One region of the Streptomyces sp. NPDC021622 genome, then DNA from elsewhere that is predicted to be linked to it. Evidence: riboswitches for the same ligand, from Rfam matches in the RefSeq annotation. Region 1 holds a riboswitch; the other holds the start of a gene.
What was found. Region 1 has a riboswitch for cobalamin ahead of AB0G47_RS01845 (ABC transporter substrate-binding protein). Riboswitches for the same ligand answer to the same signal wherever they lie in the genome.

Region 1 (4,160 bases):
GGTCGGACAGGACCATCCGCACCAGGTCCTCGCTGGCCGCGCTGACGACGTAGACCTCTATGCCGTGCTTGCGCAGCGACTTGTAGAGCTCCTGCATGCCGGTGAAGAACTCGGGCGCCTCGACCTCGGTCTTGGTCAGCTTGCCGTCCTCGTAGTACTCGGCCGGGATCGGCTTGTCGTAGGCGAGGAGTTCGTCGACGTACCCCTTGAGCTCCTTCAGCGTGAAACCGGAGAAGATCTGCGCGGCCCACGGATAGCAGACCTGGTCGTCGACCTCGCAGAGCCGGTTGTAGTAGCTGTACAGGCTCTCCTTGTGCTGCGCCGTGTCCTTGAAGGGGATGACCTTCAGCGACGGGTCCATCGACTTGCGGGTCAGCACCCCCTTCATCTCGAGGAAGGGCAGGAGCGCCTCCTCCAGGTCGTTGCGGTACGTCGTGTTGTCCGCGTCGAAGACGGCGTACGCGCCCTTGTGGCCGTTCTCCGAGATCACCTTGCCGAGCTTCGCCGCGACCGGCTTCGGCCAGTGCGGCAGCTCGGCCGCCGTCTTGACCGAGGAGTCGGCCGCCGTCGCCTCCGTGCCCGGCCAGAGCGCCATGCCCGCGAGCACCGCCGCGCTGAGCGCGCCCGCCGTACCGAGAACCGCGAGCTTGCCCTTTGCTCCTACTGCCATGTTTCTGCCCCCTGAGAGCGGTCTGCGCCCCGTCCGGAGCGGCGGGCCATCGTACGAGGTCAGACGGCAGATTCCCATGATCGACGTCACCGGCCGTGAGGGGCATGGACCGGCCCGGCGCGGGTAGCAGCATCGAACGCTTCCGCCCCGCGCCCGGGCCCCGTGCATCGCATACTGGAACGTATGGAGACCGGCTCCCGCGAGTTCGTGCGGGCCGTCCCGCGGCTCGACGGGATGGTCGTGTCCGCGGTCGGCTACCGCACCACGGGCGAGCGGCCCGGCCTGCACCGCGGCCTGCCGTCCCCGTATCTGACCCTGATCTTCTCGCTCGACGGCCCGGTCGTCAGCGGTCTCACCCCCGAGCAGGCGGGCGGCGCCGACGCGATCAGCACGGACATCGTCCTCGGCGGTCTGCACCAGTCACCGGCGTACGTCGTCAAGCCCGAGCACGAGGCGGGCATCCAGCTCGCCGTGCATCCGCTCGCCGCCCGCGCCCTGTTCGGCGTACCGGCCGCCGAGCTCGCCGGTGACATCGTCACGTCCGGCACGGAGGTGATGGGGCGCCGCGCCGCCGACGTACGGGAGCTGCTGTGCGAGCGGGACACCTGGGAGGAGCGATTCGCCGCCCTGTCCGCCTACTTGAGGCAGCGCGTGGCCGCCGAGGACGCCGCCGGCTCCGTCCGCCCCGAGGTCGCCGAGGCCTGGGCCTGGCTGGCCAGGCACCGGGGCGCGGGCACGCTCGGCGGTCTCTCCCGGCACGTCGCGCTCAGCGAGCGCAGGCTCACCGCCCTCTTCCGCGCCGAGTTGGGGATCGGCCCCAAGCAGGCCTCCCGCCTGATGCGCTTCCAGCGCGCGCGGAACACCGTCGTGCGCTCCGTCGCCGCGGGCGCCGCGCCCGATCTGGCGCGGGTCGCCGCGGACTGCGGCTATTTCGACCACTCCCACCTGGTGCGGGACTTCCGGCAGTACACCGGCACGAGCCCCAGCGGCTGGCTGGCCGAAGAGTGCCGGAATATCCAAGCCGGGAGCCATGGCGGAGGCGAAGAGTAGGAGCCATGAACACCACCGAGAAGCAGCAGACCAAGACCACATCCGCCCCCGCAGAACGTGCCCCCGACGTCTGGCCGACCCTCCAGGCCCACGACGCACCCGCCCTGATCGACTTCCTCGTCGGCACGGTCGGCTTCCTGCGCACCGCCGTCTACGAGGACGGCGACCGGGTGGCCCACGCCGAGCTCGACTGGCCCGAGGGCGGGGCGATCATGCTCGGCTCGTACGACGAGAAGGCCGAGGGCTGGTGCCTCAAGCCGGGCACCTTCGGCGCGTACGTCGTCACGGACCATGTCGACGATCTCTACGGGCGCCTCACCGACGCCGGAGTGAAGATCATCCGCGAGATCGAGGACCAGCCGTACGGCAGCCGGGAGTTCGCGATCGCCGACCCCGAGGGCAACAAGTGGTCCTTCGGCACCTACCGCGGCTCGCCCCGGCCAGCGTGATAATTTGCGCACGCCAGTCAAACCCACACCAGGGCCAGGGAATCCGGTGCGAATCCGGAACTGACGCGCAGCGGTGAGGGGGGACGGGCGGGGCCACGGCCACTGGGCGTCCACGGACGCCTGGGAAGGCGCCCCGCCCGGCCGATCCCCGAGTCCGAAGACCTGCTGGCACCTCTGTCCGCGCACCGGGCGGCGGAGGTGATCAAGCAGGCCAGGCTCCGCGTATGAGCCATGAGACTCAAGGGATCGTGTGTCCTCCACAGCCCGTCGTGTACGTATGCCCGTCCTCCTCGGCACGGCCCTTGCCGTCACGCTGACCTCCTGCGGAGGCTCGTCGACGCCCTCCACCGCGGACAAGAAGGCCGCCGGCTACCCGCTGACCCTCACCTCCTGCGGCAAGAAGTCGCAGATCAAGGCGCCGCCGCAGCGGGCCGTCTCCCTCGACCAGGGCTCCACGGAGATCCTGCTCTCCCTCGGCCTCGCCGACCGCATGGCAGGCACCGGCACCTGGACCGACCCGGTCCTGAAGGGCCTGGAGAAGGACAACGCCAAGGTCGAGCGCCTCTCCGACCGCTACCCCTCCTTCGAGAAGGTCCTCGCCCAGGAGCCGGACTTCGTGACCGCATCCTTCCTGGCGACGGTGAGCAAGGGCGGCGTCGCCGACCGCGCCAAGTTCACCGAGCTCGGCGTCCCCTCGTACGTCTCGCCCACCGACTGCGCGGGCAAGGACAACACCGGCGACGGCGACGGCAGCCGCGTCAAGGCGCTCACCATGGACACGGTGTACGGCGAAGTGCGCGACCTGGCGCGGGCGTTCGGGGTCCAGAAGCGCGGCGAGCGCCTGGTCGCCGACCTGAAGTCCCGCCTGGCGAAGGCCAAGCAGGACATCGACGCCTCCGACACCACGCTCCTCTACTGGTTCTCCGACTCCAAGGCCCCCTACATAGCGGGCTGCTGCGGCGCCCCCGGCATCATCACGCGCGAGCTCGGCGCCAAGAACGTCTTCGACGACACCCGCGAGGAGTGGCCCCAGATCAACTGGGAGACGGTGGCGGACCGCGACCCCGACGTCCTGGTCATCGGCGACCTCACCCGCAAGGCGCAGACGGCCGAGAGCGCGAAGAAGAAGATCGAGTTCCTGGAGTCCAACCCGGTCACCAAGAATCTGACCGCCGTGAAGAAGAAGCGGTACGTCCTGCTCAGCGGCCAGGCGATGAACCCCACGATCCGGACCGTGGACGGCGTGGAGCAGGTGGCCGCCGCGCTGCGCGAGTTCGGGCTCGCCAAGTGACGCACGCGCGCGGCGCCCTGCTGTGGGCGGCGGGTGCCGCCGCGCTCGCGCTCTCCGTGGCGGTGGCCGTCACCATCGGCCCCGCCGCCATCTCCGTACCGGATGTGTTCTCGGCGGTCGTGGCGCACCTCGGCGGGGGAGAGACGGGGCTCACGCCACTGCGGGACGGCATCGTCTGGAACCTGCGGATGCCGCGCACCTTGCTCGCCGCGGTGTGCGGCGCGGGCCTCGCGGTCTGCGGGACGGTCCTCCAGTCCCTGCTGCGCAACCCGCTCGCGGACCCCTTCGTCCTCGGCGTCTCCTCAGGGGCGTCCACGGGAGCCGTCGCGGTCGTCGTCCTCGGGGTCGGCGGGGGAGTCGTGTCGGTCTCGGCGGGCGCCTTCGCCGGCGCCCTGTGCTCCTTCGCCCTGGTCCTGCTGCTCAGCCATGCGCTGGGCGGGAGCACCGACCGCGTCGTGCTCTCCGGCGTCGCGGCCATGCAGCTGTTCTCGGCGCTCACCTCGTTCGTGATCCTGACCGCGGCCGACGCGGAGACGACGCGCGGGGTGCTTTTCTGGCTGCTCGGCTCGCTCAGCGGGGTGGGCTGGACGGACGTATGGATCTGCGCGGCGGTCCTCCTGGCGGCGCTCACCGTCTGCCTGGCGCAGGCCCGCACGCTGGACGCCTTCGCGTTCGGCCAGGACGCGGCGGCGACGCTGGG
Region 2 (4,160 bases), on a different contig from region 1:
ATGCCCCAGCGGGCGCTGCCGAGGCCGCCGAGCGTCCAGTACAGGACCTCCTGCAGGTGGTCCGTGCTGTCCGCGACGACCAGGATCAGGCTGGTCAGGGCGGAGAGGATGTACGAGACGGCCACGCCCGCCAGGATCAGCCGGCCGGTGGCGAAGCCGCCGCCGGCGCTTCTGGCCAGGGTGTAGACGAGGAGCAGGGAGAGGAGTGCCCCCGCGAAGGACGCGGCGGGGATGGTGACTGTGATGGACAGGCCCGCGCCGATGCCGAAGGCGCTGCCGAGGACGATGGCGGCGACCGCGCCGGCCGACGCGCCGGAGGAGACTCCCAGGAGGAAGGGGTCCGCGAGGGGGTTGCGGACCAGGGCCTGGAGGACCGTGCCTATGACGGCGAGGCCCGCGCCGACGGCTGCGCCGAGCAGGACCCTGGGGAGGCGGGCGTCCAGCACGATCGTGCGGAAGGGGGAGGGTTCCGCCCTGCCCGTGAGGATCTCCAGGACGTCGGTCACGGGGATCTTGACCGAGCCGAGGGCGAGGCCTGCGGTTGCCGCTGCGGCGAGGGCCACGAGGAGCCCGGCGATCACGGCTGCGTAGGGCGGCCTTCTTTCCCCGATCCCGCCCCTTCCCGAATGTTCCGGCTTCGCCGGCCGTGTGCTGACCGGAGAGTCACCGGCTTCGCCGAGTTCGTCCTCAAACGCCGGACGGGCTGAGATTTTCACAGCTGCGATGCCAGCTTCCCTACCGCCGCCGGGGCCCTTACCCCCGTCACCACATCCGACAGCGGCAGCACCGCGAACCGCTTGTTCTTGATGGCAGGGACGTCGGCGAGCACCGGGTCCTCCAGGAGGCGGCGCTTCTTCTGGGCGACCGTCGTGCCGCCGTAGTCGAGGATCAGGATCACCTCGGGGCTGCTGTCCACCACCGACTCCCAGGACGCGTCGCCGAAGGACTTGTCCAGGTCGGCGAAGACGTTGCGGCCGCCCGCGCGCTTGATGATGTCGTTCCCGATGCCGCGGCCGCCCGCCGTGAAGGCCGTCTTGTCGCCGCTGTCGTACACGAAGACCGGGAGCGGCTTCCTGTCCTTCAACTGCTTCTCGGTTTCGGCCAGTTGGCGCTCGGCGCCGCTCACCCAGCGGTCCGCCCGTGCCCGTACCCCGAAGGTGGAGCCGACCTCGCGGACCTCCCGGAAGACGTCCTCCATGGTCACCGGGCGCTTCGCGCAGCCCTCCACGTCGAGGCGGGTCCTGATGCCGGACTTCGCGAGCGCCGCGCGGCTGCGGCCCTCGCCCGCGAGGAAGGCGCTGGGGTAACCGCCGTACACGAAGTCGGGGTTGGCGGCGAGCAGCTTCTCGTAGGAGGGGTACTCCTTGGCCAGGACCGGGACGGACGCGTAGGCCTTCTCGTACGACGGAAGGACCTTGTCGTCCAGGAAGGCGGTGCCCGCCATGCGGTCCGCAAGGCCGAGCTCCAGCATCACTTCCGTCGTGTGCTGGTTCATCGTCACGGCGCGCTTCGGGGGCGCATCGTACGTCGTCTTCACGCCGCAGTTGGTGACGGTGTACGGGAACCCGGCGGCCTTCGCCCCCGGCGCGGAATCGGGCTCCGCGGAGCTCGTGCACGCGGCGAGCGGGGCGAGCAGGGCGGCGGCTATGAGTGCGCGCAGGGGGCGGGACATGGCTGGGCTGTGCCTCCTCCAGGGGATTCCGCGTCCCCTGTATCCGTGGGAGAAGGCGGCAGGTCAGTTCCTGACTGCCCCACCCGCGAAGGGTGGGGTCACAGTGGCGGGACCGTGCCGGATTCGCACCGGCTTCCTGGGTCCTGCCGCCTCAAAGGTGAGGCTCAGTATGCCTGGACGACCTTTACCTCTTCCTCGGTGACCTCGCCGTCGACGATCCGGTAGGAGCGGAACTGGAAGTCGCCCGCGCCGTCGGTGTCCGCCGTGGAGACCAGGACGTAGTGCGCGCCGGGCTCGTTCGCGTACGTGATGTCGGTGCGCGAGGGGTACGCCTCGGTCGCCGTGTGCGAGTGGTAGACGATCACCGGCTCCTCGTCGCGGTCGTCCATCTCGCGGTACAGCTTGAGCAGATCGCCCGAGTCGAACTCGTAGAACGTGGGCGAGCGGGCCGCGTTCAGCATCGGGATGAAGCGCTCGGGGCGGCCGGTGCCCGCGGGACCCGCGACCACGCCGCACGCCTCGTCGGGGTGGTCCTGGCGCGCGTGCGCGACGATCTGGTCGTGGAGGGCCTGGGTCAGGGTCAGCATGGGAGCCAGGATAAGCAGAGGGGCCGATCCGTACCGAGGGATGGTACGGATCGGCCCACATGCTGGGATCAGCAGGGATCAGACGGGAGTCAGGACTTGATCGCGTCCTGCGGCTCGGCGTCGCCGCCGCCCGTCGGCTGCGCGTTGCGCTTCTGCATGACCAGGTAGCCGACGCCCAGGATGAGCGCCCACACCGGGGCCGCGTAGAGCGAGATGCGCGCGTCCTTGTCGACGCCCATCATCACGATGACCATGCCGATGAAGAGCAGGGCGAACCAGCTCGTGTACGGCGCGCCCGGAGCCCGGAAGGTGGACTGCGGCAGCTCGCCGCGGTCGGCCTTGCGGCGGTACTTGATCTGGCAGACCAGGATCATGATCCAGGCCCACATGCCGGAGATGGTGGCGAAGGAGACGACGTAGTTGAACGCCTCGCCCGGCCACTGGTAGTTGATCCAGACGCCGACCAGCATCAGGGCCGCGGAGAAGGTGGTGCCGACCAGCGGCAGGCCGTTCTTCGTGAGCTTGGTGAAGAACTTCGGGCCCTGGCCGTTGAGCGCCAGGTCACGCAGCATGCGGCCGGTGGAGTACATGCCGGAGTTGCAGGAGGAGAGCGCGGCCGTCAGGACGACGAAGTTGACGATGGCGGCGCCGACGCCCAGACCCATCTCCTCGAAGGCCTTCACGAACGGCGAGACGCCCGGCTTGAAGGACGTCCACGGCACGACCGAGAGGATCATGATGAGCGCGCCGACGTAGAAGACGGCGATGCGCCACGGCACGGTGTTGATCGCCTTGGGCAGGGTCTTCTCGGGGTCCTTGGACTCGCCCGCGGTGACGCCGACCAGCTCGACGGCGAGGAAGGCGAACATCACGATCTGCAGTGTCATCAGCGTGGAGCCGATGCCGTTGGGGAAGAACCCGCCCTGGTCCCACAGGTGGCTCACGGACGCGGTGTCACCGGCGTCGGAGAAGCCGATGGTGAGGATGCCGGCGCAGATGAGGATCATGCCGATGATCGCGGTGACCTTGACCATCGAGAACCAGAACTCGAGCTCACCGAAGAGCTTCACGGAGATCAGGTTGGCGCCGTACAGGATGACCGTGAAGATCAGCGCGTACGCCCATTGTGGGATGGCGTTGTCTGTCCAGTACTGCATGTACTGGGCCGCGGCCGTGACTTCCGTGATGCCGGTGACGACCCAGAAGAGCCAGTACGTCCAGCCGGTCACGTATCCGAAGAACGGGCCGATGAACTCGCGCGCGTACTCCGAGAAGGAACCGGAGACGGCGCGGTACATGAGCAGCTCGCCCAGGGCCCGCATGATGAAGAAGATGACAAGGCCGGCGATGGCGTACGCCAGGATGAGGCTGGGCCCGGCCTTGTGAATGGCCTTGCCCGCGCCGAGGAACAGGCCGGTGCCGATGGCACCGCCGATCGCGATCATCTGGATCTGTCGGGCCCCGAGCCCGCGCTGATAGCCCTCGCCGGATGAACCGGACGAGCCCTTGGCCTGATCGGCCTCATTGCCGTCGTGATGCTCTTCGACCTGCACTGAGGTCATGGTGACGCCTTTCTCCACGCTGATCCGTGCCCGCAGTCTGCGAATGGCCACGGATCAGGTCCTGATCCCCCCGGATATGGATGGAGTGCTACCGGCGGTCTGCCGGCCCGAGCGCCATCGGTGACATGGGTGGCGTCACCGAGTGGTCGTGAAGATTTATCACGGTCGCAACAGTGATCGGCTCAGCCACGTGTGGCGCAGACCACTGGAAGAAGCGGACAAAATTCCCCCGCGGCGTCATACGGGGGCATTGAAGTGACGCGATCGTTATCCGGATTTGAGGATCCGCTGAGCGAACACCTGTTACAGGTGCCGTCTACATCGACTTTCGGCCCAAGT

Region 2: another riboswitch for cobalamin. It lies ahead of AB0G47_RS09770 (ABC transporter substrate-binding protein); the one in region 1 lies ahead of AB0G47_RS01845 (ABC transporter substrate-binding protein).

What each region holds. Positions count from the first base shown of each region.
Region 1 is NZ_JBFACK010000001.1:402,843-407,002, forward strand. Features, by position in the region: gene AB0G47_RS01830 (HAD family hydrolase) at 1-670, opposite strand, end outside; gene AB0G47_RS01835 (helix-turn-helix domain-containing protein) at 854-1,720, shown strand; gene AB0G47_RS01840 (VOC family protein) at 1,726-2,169, shown strand; cobalamin riboswitch at 2,167-2,354, shown strand; gene AB0G47_RS01845 (ABC transporter substrate-binding protein) at 2,447-3,460, shown strand; gene AB0G47_RS01850 (iron chelate uptake ABC transporter family permease subunit) at 3,457-4,160, shown strand, end outside.
Region 2 is NZ_JBFACK010000003.1:510,197-514,356, forward strand. Features, by position in the region: gene AB0G47_RS09765 (iron ABC transporter permease) at 1-578, opposite strand, end outside; gene AB0G47_RS09770 (ABC transporter substrate-binding protein) at 713-1,672, opposite strand; cobalamin riboswitch at 1,716-1,864, opposite strand; gene AB0G47_RS09775 (M67 family metallopeptidase) at 1,837-2,259, opposite strand; gene AB0G47_RS09780 (amino acid permease) at 2,349-3,821, opposite strand.